3 regions of the Synechococcus sp. CB0101 genome follow, and region 1 is predicted to be linked to each of the others. Evidence: predicted binding sites of a transcription regulator. Region 1 holds the regulator's gene; each other region holds the start of a gene.
What was found. The regulator NtcA, encoded in region 1, controls nitrogen genes in cyanobacteria. The targets are predictions, from matches to a motif close to GTANCNNNNGNTAC.

Region 1 (6,156 bases):
AGGCATCGCGCAGAACAGCACCACCACCAGGGCCTGCAGACATTGCAGGGGCCAGAACAGCGGCCCCGCCAATTCCAGCTGGAGGGGGGTCTCGGCGCGGTTGAGCATCAGCGGCGCCACCTCCGCCCAATGCAACCCCATGTAGCCACTCACCAACAGCAGCACCAACAACATCGGTGCCCGCACAGGCAGCAACAGCAGACCAAACACAGCTTTCACGGGGATGGCTCCAGCACCAGGGCAATCGCCTCAAACGGGCAGGTGGGAATGCATTGTTCGCACACCAGGCAGCGTTGCGCGTCGAACTGGAGCTGCCAAGTGGGGGCGTGGCTACTCAGGGCACCGCTGGGGCAAACGCTGGTGCAAATGCCGCAATCCACGCAGCGCGCAGGATCCACCTGGATCTGACCGGAGGCGCGGTTAAGGCCAAGCCCCTGGCTTTCCAGCCAGTGCTCAGCCGCAGCGAGATCATCGATATCGCCGGAGAGCTCCACCACCATGGTGCCGCTCTGATTCGGGGCGATCTGAGCCCGCAGGATCTTCGCGGCAATGTCGAACTCGACCGCCAACCGATAGGCAATCGGCTGGTGCACCGCTTCGCGGGGGAAATGCAGGGTGATGCGGCGCTTCACTCAGGCTCACCCGCTGGCGCTCAGGCTAACCAGCTTCAGAAAGCTGGCAGATTGTGGCAACCCGATCAGGCTCCCCCCGTGAGCGCACCGACGCCCGACTCCACAGCCCAACCGTTGCTCGGACGCCGAGCCCGCATGCTGCTGGCCGCCCTGGGCGCCGTTTTGGCTCTGGCCCTGTTCGCCCTGCGGGGCGGCCTCCAACCCGCCGCACCGTTGGAGAAGCTGGCGCGCCAATCCCTCGATCTTTCGGTAGCGCTGGGGGACGGACGCCCCACCCTGGTGGAGTTCTATGCCGACTGGTGTGAGGCCTGCCAAGCCATGGCACCCGCGATGGAGACGATCGAGCAGCAACACCATGGCGAACTCGACGTGGTGCTCCTCAATGTCGACAACCCGCGCTGGCAGCCGGAGGTAGATCGTTATGAGGTGAACGGCATCCCCCAGCTGGAACTGTTCAATGCCTCCGGCGAACCGATCGGCCGAGCCCTCGGGGCCCGCAGCAAACCGGAGCTCGAAGCACTCACCACAGCCCTGATCGCGGCGACACCGCTGCCGCAGCTGGCGGGCCTTGCCAGCCAGAGCAGCCTGCAACCCACCCTGGCGGCAACCCCGATGGCTGGTCCGCGCAGCCACGGCTGATCCAGCCAACCCCGCCTACCCTGCAGCCACCGCAGTCCGGCGGGCGCCGGCACCTTCCCCATGAACCGCTTCCGGGTTGAGCTGATCGCCGCCACCCCCAACCCGCAGCAGTGCATCTACGCCGCGATGCACCAGGACTACAGCGAGGGCTTCGTGGCCGCCGATCGCGCCGAATGGCCCGATGAAAGCAAAGCCGGCGAGATCTGCGTGAAGCGCCTGCTGTCCGGTGAACGGGGCCATTACGGACCGCTCGAGCACGCTCAGATCGTGCTCAATGTGGGCTGGTTCCCCCATTCGGTGATGCAACAGGCCCGAACCCACCGGGTCGGGGTGAGCTTCGATGTGCAATCGATGCGTTACACGGGAGATCGCATCTGCAGAGCCGCCAACGGCGAGCTCGAGCTGGAGGAGGTGTTCTATCTGCGCCCCGAGGGCCACTACAGCGATCGCCAGGGCAAGAAATACGCCTACACCGCTGAAGAGCGCAGCAAGGATCTCGAGCTCTGCCGGCTGGCTGCCGAGCGCTACCGCGACATGCTTGCGGCCGGCTTCGCCGAGGAGCACGCCCGCGGCATCCTCCCCTTCGACTACCGCCAACACTTCGTGGTGAGCTTCTCGCTGCGGGCGTTCCTGCACTTCATGGATCTGCGGGCAAAGCTCGATGCCCAGGAGGAGATCCGGGTGCTCTGCGATCTGATGTGGCCGCACATGCAGGCGTGGGCGCCGGAGATCGCCGCCTGGTACGAGAAGAGCCGTTTGCATAAGGCTCGGCTCGCACCGTGAGCCTTAAACCTTGGCGAGGGTGACCCGCTCGGGCTGGTGCTGGTATTTACCGGCGCGGTCCTGGTAGGTGGTTTCGCAGGGATCGCCTTCGAAGAAGAGCAGCTGGCAGATGCCTTCGTTGGCATAGATGCGGCAATCAGCTCCCGAAGAGTTGCTGAACTCGAGGGTGAGGTGCCCTTCCCAGCTGGCTTCCGCTGGCGTGGTGTTCACGATGATTCCCAGCCGGGCATAGGTGCTCTTGCCGAGACAGATCACTGTGATGTTGGCTGGCACCTTCATCTTCTCCAGCGCCACGCCGAGCCCATAGGAATGGGCCGGGAGGATGAAGTAGTCGCCGTCGTTGTCGCGGTGCAAAGGCGCCGGCTCGAGGTTGGCCGGATTGAACCGCTTGGGGTTCATCACCGTGCCCGGCACATGCTTGAAGATCAGAAATTCCTGGGGCGAGAGGCGCAGGTCGTAGCCATAGGAGGAGCAGCCAAAACTCAGCACCGGCTGGGCGCCGTTATCCGGATCCAGGTGGCGCACCAGCTTGGGCTGGAAGGGCTCGAGCATGCCGGCCGCAGCCTGCTCGTTGATCCAGCGGTCGTTCTTGAGCATCAGAAACCTCGGCGCAGCTGCGTGACCTGATCCGCCATCGCCAGTAGAGCGCTGGGCATGGAAGGCCCCGTCAGGATCACATCCAGGTGGGAGGGGCGCTGCTCGAGGGCGGCCAGCACCTCAGCGTCCTCCAGAAAGCCGAGCTCGACAGCCAGGCCCAGCTCATCGAGCACCAGCTGATCCAGCTGTCCCGCCAGCATCTGCTCGCGGGTGAAGGTCCATACGTCGCGCACAGCCTCGCGATCCGCAGCACCGGCCTGATCGGCTGCGGCCGGCTCCGCCAGGCAGCTGACCACGGCCGGTCTCAGCCACTGCAGCCGTCCGCACAGCCAGACGCTGCGCTCCAGCCCTTGATCAACACCCCCTTTGAGGAACTGGCTGATCAACACGCGGCTGCCGAGGCCGGCACTGCGCAGGGCCTGACTGAACACTCCGCTGAAACTGCCGCGGAAGGGAGCGGTGTGCACCTGCAGCAAGCCTTCCTGCTGTGCCACCAGCCGCAGGCTGCGTCCAGCTACAGACGATGCCGAGCTGACGGCACGCCCACCGCCGGCAGCCCGGTGGCCAGGCCGAAAGGGGCCGCTGGAGCCACTGCCGGGAAGGGCTGCAATGCTCGCCGTCATCTCCGCTGTGCCGCCGCGCTGAATCCTGAATGTAGCGGTGGCGAACCGATGGGCAAGCATCAGCCACTACCTGTAGTGCAAACACCCGTACCATCGAGCCAACGCAGATCCAGGCCCAACCCATGCCCGCAGCCCCGTCCCGCAGCGATGGCCGCAGCCCGAGCGACCTGCGGCCGACCCGCTTCGACTGGGATCCGATGGGCTTTGCCCTGAGCTCCGTCACCGTGCACACCGGTCGCACCGCGGTGATCTGCAGCGTTTGCCTCGAGGAGGACGTGCCGAAATGGCGCCAAGGATCCGGCAAGGGCTGGCTCAGCGCCGACTACCGCCTGCTCCCCGCCAGCACCCCCAGCCGGCAGCCGCGGGAGTTGATGAAGCTCTCAGGCCGCACCCAGGAAATTCAGCGGTTGATCGCCCGCAGCCTGCGGGCCTGCCTTGATCTCGAAGCCCTGGGCGAGCGCAGCCTCCACATCGACTGCGATGTACTGCAGGCCGATGCCGGCACCCGCAGCGCATCGATCACCGGGGCCTGGGCGGCCCTAGCCCTGGGGCTGCGGCGCCTTGAGGCCCGCGGCGTTCTCAACGGCACCCCCATGCTGGAGCAAGTGGCCGCGGTGTCGGTGGGGCTGGTGGGAAGCCAGGCCTTGCTCGACCTCGACTACAGCGAGGACAGCCGCGCCGAGGTGGACCTCAACGTGGTGATGAACAGCCAGGGGCAACTGCTGGAGGTGCAGGGCACCGCCGAAGGAGCTCCCTTCTCACGGCAGCAACTCAACCAGCTGCTCGATTTGGCCGACGAAGGCCTGCAGCTACTTCGGCATAGTCAGCTGCAGGCGCTGGAGCAAGCCCCGAAATAGTGTCAATCACTACAAGAGCCCGCAGGGGTGATCCGTAGGGTCCGCCTCAAATTGCCCCGCCGTTATGGTCGGCGCCCAACCAGGCTTCAGCCGCTACTCCCAAAGCCCGACCACCGGCGCCGCAGGGCTCACCCCGGTGGCGGGATCTCCCGTTGCCTCCAACGCCACGCTGTTGGATGTGATCCGCGGCCTGAATGGCAGCACCACCGAAACGGTGGAGCGCGGCAAAACCATCTTCTTCCCGGGCGATCCCGCCGAGAAGGTGTACCTGCTGCGGCGCGGCGCCGTTCGCCTCTCGCGCGTTTACGAGTCGGGCGAGGAGATCACCGTGGCCCTGCTGCGGGAAAACAGCCTGTTCGGGGTGCTCTCGCTGCTCACCGGCCAGCGCTCGGATCGCTTCTATCACGCTGTGGCGTTCACCCGCGTGGAGATGGTCACGGCCCCGGCCGCCTCGGTGCGCAAGGCAATCGAGCTTGACGCCAGCGTGGGGCTGCTGATGCTGCAGGGCCTCTCCTCACGCATCCTGCAGACCGAAACCATGATCGAAACCCTCACCCACCGCGACATGTCGTCGCGACTGGTGAGCTTTCTGCTGGTGCTTTGCCGTGATTTCGGGGTGCCCACCAGCGAAGGGATCACGATTGATCTGCGCCTCTCCCACCAGGCGATCGCCGAAGCGATCGGATCCACCCGGGTGACGATCACCCGCCTGCTTGGGGATCTACGCAACGCGGGCCTCGTGCAGATCGACCGCAAAAAGATCACGGTGTTTGATCCGCTTGCCCTGGCTAAGCGATTCAGCTGAGCGCTGTCCACCGATACTGAGCGTCGTCGCGCAAGGTTGTGTCGGGCTGGCTGTTGATCCTGGCGCTGCTGTTGCTGGGTGGAGTGCTCTCCACCCTCGGCGATCGGCTTGGTTCCAAGGTGGGCAAGGCGCGCCTCAGCCTGCTCGGGATGCGGCCGCGTCGTACGGCCGTGGTGATCACGGTGCTCACCGGCAGCCTGATCAGCGCCATCTCGCTTGGCCTGATGCTGCTGGTGAGCGATCGGCTGCGCACCGGACTGTTTGAGCTCGACCAATTGGAGCGGCGCCTCCGCGAAGGCCGTGAGGCCCTTGAGCGCAGCCAGAGCGAGCTGAATGCCGCCGAGCAGGGCCGCCAGGAAGCCCGCAGCCAGCTCGGCATGGTCGAAGCCCAGGCCGCTTCCCTGCGCAAGGAGCTGGCCCCCCTGCTGCAACAACGCCGGCAACTGGAGCAGGAACGCGATCAGCTCAGCCGCGAAATCGGCACCAAAGATGCCGATATCCGCCGCAACCGCGAGGAGCTGGCACGGCTGAACACGCGGATCAGCGCCTCGGCCAAAGAGCTACAGCAGCTGGAAACCAACCTGATCGCCCTGCGGCGCGGTGATGTGGTGATCAGCAGCGGCCAACCGCTGGAGATCGCCAAGGTGCGGATCCAAAGCCCTGATCAGGCCAAGGTGGTGATCGAAGCGCTGCTACGCCAAACCAACATCAACGTGTTCCAGCGGGTGCTGCCCGGGCAGCCCCCCAACCGGCAGATGCTGTTGGTCCCCCGCAGTGACATCACCAAGCTCGAGGGCATCCTCAGCAAACGAGGCGATTGGGTCGTGAGCCTGATCTCCGCCGCCAATGTGCTCAAGGGCGAACGCCAGGTGGTGGCCTTCCCCGATGTGCGCCGCAACAAGCAGGTGGTGAAAGCGGGGGAACAGTTGGCCACCACCGTGCTGGAAGGCGATGAACGCAGCCCAGAGCAGGTGCGTAGCCGCCTCAATCTGCTGCTCGCCGCGGCCTACAACACCGTGCAGCGGGCCGGCAGCTTGGCCAGCGGCCTTCAGTTCGATGCAGCCAGCGTGAATCAACTCACGGCTTCGCTCACCAACCGACCCGCCGGCCAGGTGGTGCAACTGCAGGCGATCTCGCTGCGCAACAGCGATCTGGTGGATCCGGTGGCCGTTGAACTGCGGGCGGTCGCGCGGTGAACCATCTCGCCGCCATCGATCCAG
Region 2 (6,156 bases), 360 kb from region 1:
GCGCCAGGCCGCCTCCAGCTCGGCACGGTGCTCGGCATTGGCCACGAGCCGGTATCCCGGCAGCAGGTGGGCGAGGCCGCCAGCCTCGCGCCCGCCCATGGCGTTGGGCTGACCCGTCAGGGAGAAGGGGCCAGCTCCCTGTTTACCGATCTGGCCGGTAAGCAGGTGCAGGTTGATCAATCCGCACACCACAGCCGTGCCCTCACGCCGCTGGTTCACCCCCATCGACCAGAGGCTGAGGATGCGGTCGTTCCGCGCCCAGAGCGCCGCCACATCCCGCAGCTGCTGCTCACTGATCCCGCAGAGTTCAGCCGTTCGCTCGGGCGTGGCCGAGGCCACCAGTTGAGCGAAATCTGCGAGCCCTTCGGTGGCCTCTTCGATGAAATCAGCATCCAAACCACCGGCTGCGATCACCAGATGGGCAATGCCGTGCAGCAGCGCCAGATCACTACCGGGCTTAATGGCGAGGTGAAGGTCTGCAGCCTTGGTGGTGTCGGTAGCGCGGGGATCCACCACCACCACAGTCACGTCTTTCGGCGTGCGTTTCTTGCGCTTGAGCAGCCGCTGAAACAGCACGGGATGGCACTCGGCCGTGTTGGTGCCGATCAGAAAAGCAACGCTGCAGTGATCGAGGTCTTCGTAGCAACAGGGCGGGCCATCGGAGCCAAGGCTGCGCGTGTAGCCAGCCACCGCTGAGCTCATGCACAACCTGGAGTTGGCATCAAAGTTGTTGCTGCCCAGGGCTCCCTTCAGCAGCTTCTGGGCCAGGTAATAGTCCTCGGTGTGGAACTGGCCTGAGCCATACATGGCGATGGCCTGGGGGCCTTTCGCGGCCAGGGTGCTGCGGATCCTCCCTTCCAGCAGATCAAAGGCCTGATCCCAGCTGATCGGCTGGAAATCCTGATCCAGGCTTGAGCGATACAACGGCTCGCTCAAGCGGCCACGGGCCAGGGTGTCGCCCACCGTGGCCCCCTTGATGCACACCTGCCCCTGGCTGGAAGGATGCTGGCGATCGCCGCGGGCGGTCCACACCGGGTTGCCCTCCGCATCACGCTTCACCGCCTGCCCCGGCTGGGCGGGAGGCATCAGCTCAAGCCCGCAGCCCACACCGCAGTAGGGGCATTGGCTGCGCACACTGCCGGTTGAGGAGAGGGCCATGGAGCAAGCAAAAGACTGAGAAAGGGGAACCCCGGAGGGCTCCCCTACTGGCACCCATCAATCGCTGGGTGCTGATGAATGGCCGAAGACTCAGACCTGCGCCAGGGCCGTTTCGTCGGCGTGTTCTTCGGCAAAGGATCCTTTGGGCTCCTTGAGGAAGAAGTAGCAAAGGAAGCCCACAATCAGGCCTGCAATCCCCAGGATCTGGAAGAAGGCACTGTTGGATGCCGCGACGATCTCAGCACTGGGCTCAGCCGCATCACCGCCCATCCAGATCGGAAGCAAGCTGAAGATGGTGAGGTAAGCCACGGCGCCCACATTGCCGTAGGCACCCACCATGCCGGCGATCTGACCGGTCACACGCTTCTTCACCAGAGGCACCATGGCGAAGGTGGCGCCTTCACCCGCCTGCACAAAGAAGGAGCAGGCCATGGTGAGCAGCACGGCAATCGCAATGCCTGTCGTTCCGGTGAAGGTTCCAGGCTTGATCAGGCTCATCACCAGATAACCCAGGCCCAGACCGATGGTGAGGAAGCCCATCGTGCCCTTGCGGCTACCCATGCGGTCGGAAATCAAGCCACCGCCGGGGCGGGCCACCAGGTTCACGAAGGCATAGCAGGAGGCCAGGATGCCGGCCGTTGCCTTGGGCAGATCAAAGGTGCTCTCGAAGAAAGCGGGGAGCATCGACACCACCGCCAGCTCGGAACCGAAGTTCACGATGTAAGTGAGCTCAAGAATGGCCACCTGCTTGAACTCGTAGCGATCCTCTTTGGGATAGGTCTTGTTACCGAGGATGAGGTCGCGATTGGTGCGGATGATGCCCCAGGTCTGGAAGGCGAACCAGATCAACACCAGCGCCATACCGATCGTGTAGCCGGTGGCATCCAGGAACTTCACCTTCTGCAGGCGCCACACCAGCACCGCCAGGATGGCTGCGAAGGGAACGTTCATCCCAAGCAGGCCCCAGAAGTCCTTCATCGAGGTCACTTCCAGGCCAGCCGATTTCGCAGGCTTCTGGTAGGTCTTGCCGGGAGGCGTATCGGTGACGTTGGCGTAATAGATGAAGCCATACACCGCCGAGATGATGCCGGTGAGGGCGATCGCACCACGCCAGTTGAGGATTTCACCGGTGGGCAGCTCAAAGCCGCCGGAGAACGACAGCCAGCCGGCCACCAGCACGAGGGTGAGCGCGGAGAAGGCCGAACCAAAGTTGCCCCAACCGCCATACACACCCTCGGCCAAACCGATTTCCTTCGGCGGGAACCACTCGGCCACCATGCGGATGCCGATCACGAATCCGGCACCCACGATGGACAGCAGCAGGCGGGCCACCACCAGCTGATTGAAGTCCTGCGCTGCAGCAAACATCAGGCAGGGAATGGCCGCAAACACCAACAGGGTGGAGTAGGTGATGCGAGGGCCAAATTTATCCAGCAGCATCCCGATCAGGATGCGGGCCGGCACGGTGAGGGCCACGTTGCAGATCGCCAGGGTGCGGATCTGGGGAACGGTCAAACCGAAATCGGCCTTCACCGTGGTGGCCAGAGGTGCCAGGTTGAACCAGACAACAAAGGTGAGGAAAAAGGCGAACCAGGTGAGATGGAGCGTTCGATATCTCCCCTGGAACGACCAGAGGTCGCCAAGCATGAAAGGGCTTCGATGGAACGAGACGAACCCTGGCCCTCAGAACAGCAGCGACCGGGACAATGATGAAAACGGCGCCAATGCAAACCGTTGGATGGATTGCACCATTCAGCTAGCGCCCCGGGATGTGGCGGCTGCTACAGAACCACTGAGCCTCGCGAGACCCAGCCCCCAGAACAAGTCTTCAACGTTCGCTTTCGTAACGAGCGCTACGACTTGCGTCCCGCGGGCTCCGAAAGGCTCCGCTCACGCCTTGCCATCCGTCGTGCATCAACAGCGCTCCACCTCTGATCTGCTGCGCGAACACAAGGCCGAGCTCGGCAGCTTGAGGGTGTTCTGAACCTCCACTGCTGCCTACTGAGCGGAGGCGCCAGCCGCCGCATGGGCCAGGACAAGGCGCTCTTGCCCCATCCCGAGGGGGGCTGCTGGCTCGATCACACCCTGCTGCAACTGGCCAGCCTCCAAGCTCCGATCACGCTGTTCAGTCGCTGGCCGCAGCATCTGATGCGGGCTAAGACGCTCGCCCTCCCCCAGCTGCAAACCCTGCTGGAACCGGAGCCCTGGGAAGGTCCGCTGCTGGCCCTGCATCGCTTGATGAGCCTCCTCCCCGATCAGCGCTTGTTGCTCTGCCCCGTGGATATGCCGGCGCTGAACAGCGACGTACTCCAAGCCTTGAGCCAAGCAGCCGAGGCTGAGCCAGAGGCCATTCATCTCGCCCATGACGGCACGCGCTGCCAACCCCTGCTGGGGGTGTATCCCAGTGACACAGCCTCACGCCGTTCGCTGGCATCGGCCATCGCCACCGGCGAGCGGCGGCTGCAGACATGGCTCAGCGCGGCGCGGTGCCGCAGCGTGAGCTTGGATGCAACAGCGATCCGCAACGTGAACAGCGCCGATGAGCTGGCCCAGCTGCCCCGCCTTTGATGACGGTCGCTGACCTGCTGGACCGGCCCCTTGGCGTGCTGCGGCTCTCGCTCACGGCCCGCTGCAACCTGGCTTGCCCCTACTGCCTGCCGGATGGCCAGGAACCATCAGGGCTCCTGAGCATGGAGCAACGGCTCCAGGTGGCGAAGGCGGCGGTCGCCCTGGGGGCCAAAAGCTTGCGCCTCACCGGCGGTGAACCCCTGCTCTACAAAGAGCTCGATGAACTGATCGGCGCGCTGCAGCCACTGCGGCGCGAAGGATTGCAGGAGATCGCTCTCACCAGCAATGGGATGCTGCTGTCGGCCGAGCGGGCCCAACAGCTGCGTGAGGCAGGGCTTGATCGCCTCACCCTCAGCCTCGATGGCACCACCGGCACCAGCGTGGCGGCGATGGCGGGGCTAGCGGATCCAGCGGCCGGCGAACGGGCCCTTAAACAGGTGCTGCGGGCGATCGAGCATGCGCGTCAGGCCGGCTTCGATCCAGCCCAGGGGGCGCTGAAGCTCAATGCCGTGATCCAACGGAACCGCAACGCGGAGCAGGTGTTGCCCCTGGCCCAGCTCTGCCGGCAGCAAGGGCTGGAACTGCGGCTGATCGAATACATGGATGTGGGCAACCGCAACGGTTGGCGGCGGGCTGAGGTGGTGCCAGCCGCTGAGATGGTGCGCACCATCGGCGAGCAGTGGCCGCTCGAGCCCCTGGGGCGCGCGGGGTCCAGCACCGCCAACCGCTGGCGCTACCGCGATGGCCGGGGTTGCGTGGCGATGGTGGCATCGGTGAGCGAGCCCTTCTGCGGAGATTGCAACCGCCTGCGGGTTACGGCCGATGGCATCGCCTACACCTGCCTGTTTGCCGCACCCGGCAGTGGCGTGGATCTCAAACCCTCACTGGCAGCAGGCCGCGATCAGGGCGACCTAGAGGCAGCACTGGACCAGCTCTGGAGGCAGCGCGCCGATCGCTACAGCGAAGATCGCTCCCGCAGCGCCACCCCCCCAGGCGCCCATGCGGAGATGGCCTATCTGGGGGGCTGAGGCCTGAAGCTCAGAGCCCGAGCAATTTCCACGACGCCAGCAGCAGCACGGCCGCCAGGGCCCGTCGAATCCAGGCCACCGGCCAGTGGCGACTCCCCAGGCGCGACCCCAGGCCGCCGGCCAGCACCACCACTCCCAGCCAGAGCAGCAGATCCGGCCTGGCGAAGGCCCCTGCAGGCCAAGCGCCCGCCCAGGCCAATCCCGCCAGCCCTGCAATCGAGTTCACGAGGATGAACAGCACCGACACCGCCGCCGCCTGACGGGTGGTGCACCAGCGGCAGAGCAACAGCAGCGGCGTGAGAAACACCCCGCCACCGGTACCAGTGAGACCGGCCAGCAAGCCCAACACCCCGCCGGCCGCCATCAACACAGCGGGCCTGGGCTCCTGAAGCAGCGGGGGATCCTGCAAACGGCGCCCCAGCCGCCAGGCCGACAGCAGCAACACAACCCCCACCAGCCGCCGAAACCACAGCGCCGGCAACGCCAGCCAGCCGCCCAAAAAAGCAGCCGGAATCGCCAGCACGTACACCGGCCAAAGGCGCTGCCAGGGAAGGTGACCCGCCCGCAGGAAATTCCAACAACCCACGCTTGCCACCAGGGTATTGAGCAGCAGCGCCAACGGCTTGATCTGCTCAGCGGGCCAACCGGCCAGCGCCAGAACGGCGATGTAGCCCGACGCACCGGCATGGCCAACGCAGGCGTACAAGAAGGCCACAACAGCCAAAGCTGCTGCGATCACACCGCTCGTCACAACCAGTGGCGGGGGTAGGGCTGTGCCCCGGGCACCCAACGGCTGAAGCCCCAGGCCAGCAGCACCAGCAACACCGACCCGCTCAAAACTGGAAACAGCAAAAAGCCCCAGCCCACCTTCAGGTAAACCGCCAGAAACGCCATCCCACCGGCGGGGGGATGCAAGCAGCGCAACTGCTGGCAAAGAACAATCGTGAGGGCCACGGCCAGCGCCGATACCACAGGCCCCTGCCCGGCCACGCTCACCAAAGCCACCCCGACCAGAGCACCGAGCACATTGCCCAGCACGATGTTGCGCGGTTGCGCCAGAGGCGTGGCTGGATAGCCAAACAGGAGCACGCAGGAGGCCCCCAAGGGGGCCGCAATCAACACCTGTCCGCTCCACAGCGAGAGCAGGCCCAGCAACAACACCGCGCACAACGCCGCCAGGGAGGTCACCCCGATCTGATTGAGCTGAAAGTGCGGCTGATAACGCCGGCCCCTCCGCCGCTCCCGCCGAGTCACCACGCGCAGGCGCCGCAGCCTCCTCATCCCGCCGGCTCCGTGAGCCGCGGCAGCAATTGCACCAGGTTGCAGGGGCGCGTGGAGGCATCGAGCTGGGCTGCAATCAAGCGATCCCAGGCGGTTTCCACCGCATCGAGCGAACCGGGGA
Region 3 (6,156 bases), 370 kb from region 1:
AGTCGCTCGGCTTGGGCGGGCGCGGTGAGGGCCGATTCAATGATGGCCAGATCAATCTCCTGGCTCCAGCAGGCCAGCGCTTCAAGCACGGCTGGGCGCAGGGGTCCTGCTGGGTCCAGCCACTGCAGCAGTTGATCCTTCGCTTGTGGGTGATGGCAGATGCCCAGGGCGCGGATCAGCGGAAGGCTGCACCCTCCATCGCAGCAGAGGTCCAAGATCAACGCAATCGCCCCGGGGCCGGCCATCCCCAGCCGCTCGCCAACAGCGAGGGCCAGATCGGGCTCGGCGATCCGGGGCAAGAGTTCAGCCAGTTCTTCTGGGCTGAGGGGTTGCCGCCGCCATCGACCCAGCCGGGCAGCGAGGTCCGCGTGCTCCTCAGGAGAGAGCACGCTGTTGGCAGCGGCAGTGGAGGGCATGGATCAGCGGGCGCCCAGTTCGGCGGCGAGCTCACGCTCGAGCTTCTCATCGTGCTCCTTGGGCAGCACGTTGGTGATCTTGGTGCGGTGGGTGCTGTAGAAGAGCATCCCGATGAACACCATTCCGCCCACGATGTTGCCGGCGGTGACCGGGATGAAGTTCCACACGATCACCTTGCTGAAGGGCACCCCGGAACCCAGCAGGGGGCCGGCGGTGTGCAGGAACTGATTCACCACGATGTGCTCCATGCCCATCGTTTGGAAAGCAGTGATGGGAAGCCAGCAGGCCAGAAGTTTGCCGGGCACGCTCTTGCTCACCAGAGCCATGGTCACGCCCAGGCAAACCAGCCAGTTCGCCACCACGCCACGCAGGAAGGCCAGGAAGAAACCTGTGCCCCCGAGGGCTTCGTATTTGGTCACCACGTTCAGCTTGTTGAGCTTGATGATCGTGGCTGCCACCACCTGCCAGCCTTTGCCGCCATCGGCAGCCGCCAGAGGTTCAACGGTGCCGGCGCTAGTGAGGCTGGCCCACATGATTAGGGCAACAACGGCTGTGCCGATGAAGTTGCCGATCCACACCCAGATCCAGTTGCGGAAGGTGGCACTCCAGCTGCTCTTGCCTGCCCAAACGCTCATGGGCAACAACGCAAAGTTGCCCGTGACCAGCTCCATGCCGAAGAGCACGATGCTGGCGAAGCCGAAGGGGAACAGCAACGATCCCAGGAAGGGCATGCCCGACTGTGCGGCCACAGTGAGAGCGAGGATCACGGCCAAGCCCAAGATTGCGCCGGAGTAGAAACCGCGGATCAGCAGGTTCTTCACGCTGACCGTGGCTTTCTTGCCGCCGGCGGCGATCATGCCGTCGACAAGTTCATTGGGTAGGACGTAGTCCATCTGTGATGCTGTTGCACTCATGGCTTGCGTTGCGCTGGTTTGGGTTGACTGGAACGAATGGCTGAATTCAGCCGCTGATGCGGTTCATCAGGCGTGAGAGGAGATCGCGGCTGTTGCGGCTGATCGGCGGTTTGTCCTGGCCGCTGCTGCTGAGCCAGTTCACAAAGCGAGAGAAGAGATCGCGTTGGTTGGAGGAAGGCATGGCGTGTGGAGGATGGGGGTGCGGCAGGCAGGGAGCCGGGCTTCAAAAGAGCAGCGCCGCGGCCGTGATCTGCGCGCCAGGACCGATCAGTGCTGGCGAGGCTTGGCGCCGAACTGCTCGATCAGCAGCTCCTTGAGCACCTGTTTCACCTCGCTGGCGGGTACGGCTTTGCGATGCAGTTCACCGATCTGAGGGTTGGCCCCCTGGGAGCCACCGACGGTGATGTCGTAGCCCTCGCCCATGCCGCCCTCAGGGTTGCGGGCTTTGGTGCCGGTGAGGCCAATGGCCCCCATGTAGGCCTGGCCGCAGGTGTTGGGGCAGCCGGTCCAATGGATCTTCAGCTCCTCGGCCAGCTCCAGCTCGCGGTCGAGTTCTTCGGCGGCGGTGAGGGCCTGATCCTTGGTGTTGGTGAGGGCGAAGCTGCAGTAGGTGTTGCCCGTGCAGCTCACGGTGCCGGCCGCCAGATGGCTCGGGGTCAGGCTGAAGCGCTGCAGCAGTGGCTCGGCCTGGAAGGCAGGGATTTGCTCGGAGGCGATCCCGCTGAGGATCACGTTCTGGTCTTCGGTGAGGCGGATGTCGCCGTCGCCATAGCGTTCCGCAAGCCCCGCCAGATCCTGGAAGTCGTCGGCCTTGAGGCGACCCACCGGCACGTGCAGGCCTGCGTAGTGCAGGCCTTCCTGCTTCTGGGCATGAATGCCGTAGTGGCTGCGGGGTTCGTGATCAAACACTGAGCCCGGGTCCGGGGTGAGCGGGCCGAAGCGCTCTTCCACCATCGAACGGAAGGCGTCGAGCCCAACCTGATCGAGATACAGGCGGAAGCGGCCTTTGGGGCGCTTGTCGCGCTCGCCGTTGTCGCGCCAGATCTTGATCACCGCTCCGGTGATGGCGCAGATCTGATCGGGGCGAACCCAGGCGTTGAGGGGAATGGCGTAGGCATTCATCTGCGAGGAGAGAATGCCGCCGATCCACACCCCAAAGCCCAGTTCACCGTTGCGCTCCACCGGGTGGAACACGATGTCGTTGTGGAGCAGGAAGTTGTCGCGAGCTCCGGCAACAGCGGTGTTCCACTTGCGCGGCAGGTTGGAGAATTCCGGATTGCCGGCGCGGTTGTTGGTGAGGTAGTTCTCCAGCTCAACCGTGTAAGGCCGCGTGTCCACGATTTCGTGGGGGTCGATGCCGGCAATGGGATTGCCGGTCACGTTGCGGGGGTTGTCGAAGGCGGATTGGATGGTGGTGAGCCCCACCTCCTGCAGACGGCTCAGAATCTCGGGGAGATCTTCCAGCAGAACACCGCGCAGCTGGATGTTCTGGCGGGTGGTGATATCGGCACTGCCGTTGGTGCCGTAGCGGGCCACGATGCCGCCCACCACGCGCAGTTGTTCGGCGCTGATCACACCGTTGGGCACGCGCAGGCGCAGCATGAACAGCCCTGGCGTTTTCGGGCGCCAGAACATTCCGTACCACTTGAGCCGAAGTTGGAGGTCGGTCTCATCGACGTTTTCCCAGCCGAGCTGGGCAAACCGTTCGATCTCGCTGCCCACGAGCAGACCGTCTTTCGCGGCTTTGTTCTGCTCGATCTTGTTGAGTTTTTTGCCCTCGAGCCAAGGCGCCAAGGCGCCGGGTTGAGGGGACTCGTCAGTGATGGATGGGCTAACCACCATGGCTGCTGTTGAGGAAATGGTCTGAGTGGAACTGGAGCCAGCGTTGTCGGGCTCGAACCGAGACACGGTTCGGCGCGCTGCATGGGGGTGCGCTGTCTCCAGGCCGCTTCAGAACGAACAGCACGGCTTGGTTGGTGTGATTAAGCCATTCGGCCCGGCAGGGCGTTTGTTGCTGTTGCTACGAATGCCGTGGGCTTGGCGAATGGTGTCAACCGCTACTTGAGAAGGGCGCGTCATCCGAGTTGATGATGCGGTTCTCAGATGCTCGTGGTGAGCCGATCTTCAGTATTGACGGCCGATTTCGCCGAGCATCCGCACAGCGCCGTAGCGGATCATCTGCCAGACCCGGCCCATCGCCATCAGATCGGCATCCAGCTCGCGGCGCCAGCGTGTGTCGGTGGTGTCGGCGTTGAACCGCTCGCTGGACCGGCGAGTGCTCCTGCTTTGCGGCCGAGCGGTGCGGCTGCGTCGCGAGCTGGGGATGGGGCGCTGCGATGGCATGGTGAAGGCATGACAGGCGATGTGCCGACTTCACCAGTCCACGGCTCCAGGGAGTGGTGGCCGTTGCTACGGAACCTGCGGCGCCGTGGCCCCTGGTCGCTGTTGGTGGTGGTGCATGGCCACAGCGGTGGTGTGGTTCCTGCCGTGCTCGAGCAGGCGTTGGGCGCCTTGGCTGAGCAGCGGCCTGCGCCGGTGTGGGTGCAGCCGCTCACCGCTGATCCGGTGGCGCTGCCGCCTGGAGAGCGGCTGTTGGTGGTGCCGTTGCTGCTCACGCCCGGCAGCCATGCCCGCTTTGATCTTCCGGCCCTGCGGGCCCGGCTGCGCACGGCGGGCCATGAGGTGGTGCTGTTGCCGTTTCTGGGGGCTTGGCCTGCGTGGCTGGAGCACCTCCACCACCTGGTGGCTACGGCTGGCTCTGGTTCGGTGCTGCACCACCCCTTGCGCCCCGGCGTGGCTGATCGCTATCTGAGCGCTCTGTCGCAGCGTGTGGAGCGCCCATTGATCAGTGAGTGGACGGTGGACGGAGCTGGTGGCGGCCCGTTCCCCCTCGCGTTGGCCCCCAACCGGATCACCGCTCAGCTAGAGGATGCGGGCTTCGAAGCTCCGGCCTTGCTCGAGCGCCCTGCCACCCGAGACCTGGTGTTCACCCTGCTGCGCAACCTGCCATGACGGAGTCCAGCATCGGCAAGGTGTATCTGGTGGGCGCCGGTCCTGGCGATCCCGATCTGCTCACGATCAAGGCCCATCGGCTGCTGAGCAGCTGCGATGCCCTCGTGTACGACTCGCTCGTGCCGCGGGAGGTATTGGCGCTGGTGCCGGCCACGGCCGAGCAGCACTTTGTGGGCAAGCGGCGCGGCCACCATTCCGTGCCTCAGCCCAGCACCAACGCGGTGTTGGTGGAGCTGGCCGGCCGGCATCGCTGCGTGGTGCGGCTCAAGGGCGGCGATCCCTTTTTGTTTGGTCGGGGTGGAGAAGAAGCGGCCCACCTGGAGCGCCATGGGGTGGCGGTGGAGGTGGTGCCCGGGGTGACCGCCGGCATCGCCGCCCCCGCCTATGTGGGGATTCCTGTGACCCATCGCCGTGCCGGCAGCTCCGTCACCTTCGTGACCGGCCACGAGGAAATCGATAAAGCGCGCCCGAGTGTGGATTGGCGCGCGTTGGCGCGCAGCAGCGATGGCTTGGTGATCTACATGGGCCTGCACAACCTGCCCCACATCTGCGAGGAGTTGATCGCGGGAGGCCTCGCGCCCACCACCCCGGCTGCGGCGGTGCAGCAGGGCACGGTGCGCGGTCAGCGCTCGGTGATTGCCGATCTGGCCGGGTTGGCGGCTGCTGTGTCTGAGGCAGAGCTCGCTTCCCCCTCGATCGTGGTGATCGGTGAGGTGGTGAATCAGCGGGTGGAGAGTTGTGCGCCTGAGCCCGCTGCTGTGGAGATGCCGATCCCGCTCAAACAGGGTTGAGGGAAGCCTGAGGGCGCCGCAGCCCACGCCCGAGGTGGAGATGGCGTAAGCCCCAGCCCCGCGTCGGTTGGGCTGATGGCTGAGCTTGGATCCAGGCGTCGTCCTGGTCGGCTAGGGCCTGGCGATCGCTGCCGTCGAGACCGCAGTAGAGCAGGTGCAGGATGCGATCGGGATTGAGGTCGAGGTCGGCCACCTCTTGCCAAAGGCGATTGCTGCCTGCCGCGTCGGCGCGCACAAACTGCGCATCCATCAACTGACGCGTGAGCAGGAGGGCCAAGGCCTGTTGCTTGCGGGCCGTGAAGGCTGCGCTGGTCACGCCGGATCGCCAGCCTTGATGGGTGCAGCTGCTCGGGGGTGCCGTCATCGGAGCTCGGCCAGAGGTGTAACCAACGCTACTGATTGCAAAACCACCTGAATCACTGGTCTGTGGAAAGGTTGATTACGTAGTGCTGCGAACCATGAAGCGCTTGCGAGTGCGGTTCATTGACCAATCCCCTGGGCCGCCGCCTCTCCCTTCGCCATGGTTTCGCTCCCCCTCCAGCAAGACTCGCTTGAACGCGAAAGCCGATCCCATGAGCCCATTGCATCGGAACGAGCGCCGATGTTTGAGCTCATTCCTTATGAAAAGTTCCGCGATACCCCCGCGGTGCGTTTCTTCGACATCACCGTTGCCGAATCCAACGCCCGCGATCTGGTGATTCACTCCGGGCCGGCCGTTAGCCCCCCCGATGAGGAGAAAACAGGAGCCTGGCAGTTCTATCTGCACCCCCACCAAGAGGACAACCTCCTAGCCCTGCATGGAGGTCGCACCTTCTATCTGGTGAACTTCGGCTGGAATTACCCGTACCACATTGTTCGCCTGGAGACGGGTGGCGACATCCTGCGCATCCCGCCCGGCACCTTCCACCGTTCTGTGTCGGATCCCGATGGCTCAGTGGTGCTCAACCAGGCTGTGCGCGAGGAAGGCGCCAGCGTGGTGCGCGAATTTCGGGTGTACAACAGCCGCGTGATTCCACGGCTGT

Region 2: the regulator NtcA is predicted to act here: its motif matches at 3,002-3,015, upstream of CB0101_RS08005 (molybdenum cofactor guanylyltransferase).
Region 3: the regulator NtcA is predicted to act here: its motif matches at 3,379-3,392, upstream of CB0101_RS07955 (ferredoxin--nitrite reductase).

What each region holds. Positions count from the first base shown of each region.
Region 1 is NZ_CP039373.1:1,842,451-1,848,606, reverse strand. It holds gene CB0101_RS09875 (hypothetical protein) at 1-219, opposite strand, end outside; gene CB0101_RS09870 (NIL domain-containing protein) at 216-632, opposite strand; gene CB0101_RS09865 (thioredoxin domain-containing protein) at 768-1,271, shown strand; gene thyX (FAD-dependent thymidylate synthase) at 1,332-2,054, shown strand; gene dcd (dCTP deaminase) at 2,058-2,651, opposite strand; gene CB0101_RS09850 (cob(I)yrinic acid a,c-diamide adenosyltransferase) at 2,651-3,274, opposite strand; gene rph (ribonuclease PH) at 3,397-4,131, shown strand; gene ntcA (global nitrogen regulator NtcA) at 4,196-4,936, shown strand; gene CB0101_RS09835 (DUF3084 domain-containing protein) at 4,975-6,132, shown strand; gene CB0101_RS09830 (polyamine oxidase) at 6,129-6,156, shown strand, end outside.
Region 2 is NZ_CP039373.1:1,478,877-1,485,032, forward strand. It holds gene CB0101_RS07995 (molybdopterin oxidoreductase family protein) at 1-1,158, opposite strand, end outside; gene CB0101_RS08000 (NarK family nitrate/nitrite MFS transporter) at 1,249-2,805, opposite strand; gene CB0101_RS08005 (molybdenum cofactor guanylyltransferase) at 3,160-3,726, shown strand; gene CB0101_RS08010 (GTP 3',8-cyclase MoaA) at 3,726-4,754, shown strand; gene CB0101_RS08015 (sulfite exporter TauE/SafE family protein) at 4,765-5,505, opposite strand; gene CB0101_RS08020 (HPP family protein) at 5,502-6,035, opposite strand; gene moaB (molybdenum cofactor biosynthesis protein B) at 6,032-6,156, opposite strand, start outside.
Region 3 is NZ_CP039373.1:1,468,536-1,474,691, reverse strand. It holds gene CB0101_RS07970 (hypothetical protein) at 1-416, opposite strand, end outside; gene CB0101_RS07965 (formate/nitrite transporter family protein) at 420-1,310, opposite strand; gene CB0101_RS07960 (hypothetical protein) at 1,378-1,512, opposite strand; gene CB0101_RS07955 (ferredoxin--nitrite reductase) at 1,599-3,173, opposite strand; gene CB0101_RS07950 (hypothetical protein) at 3,456-3,674, opposite strand; gene CB0101_RS07945 (CbiX/SirB N-terminal domain-containing protein) at 3,684-4,343, shown strand; gene cobA (uroporphyrinogen-III C-methyltransferase) at 4,340-5,134, shown strand; gene CB0101_RS07935 (hypothetical protein) at 5,121-5,498, opposite strand; gene CB0101_RS07930 (hypothetical protein) at 5,736-6,156, shown strand, end outside.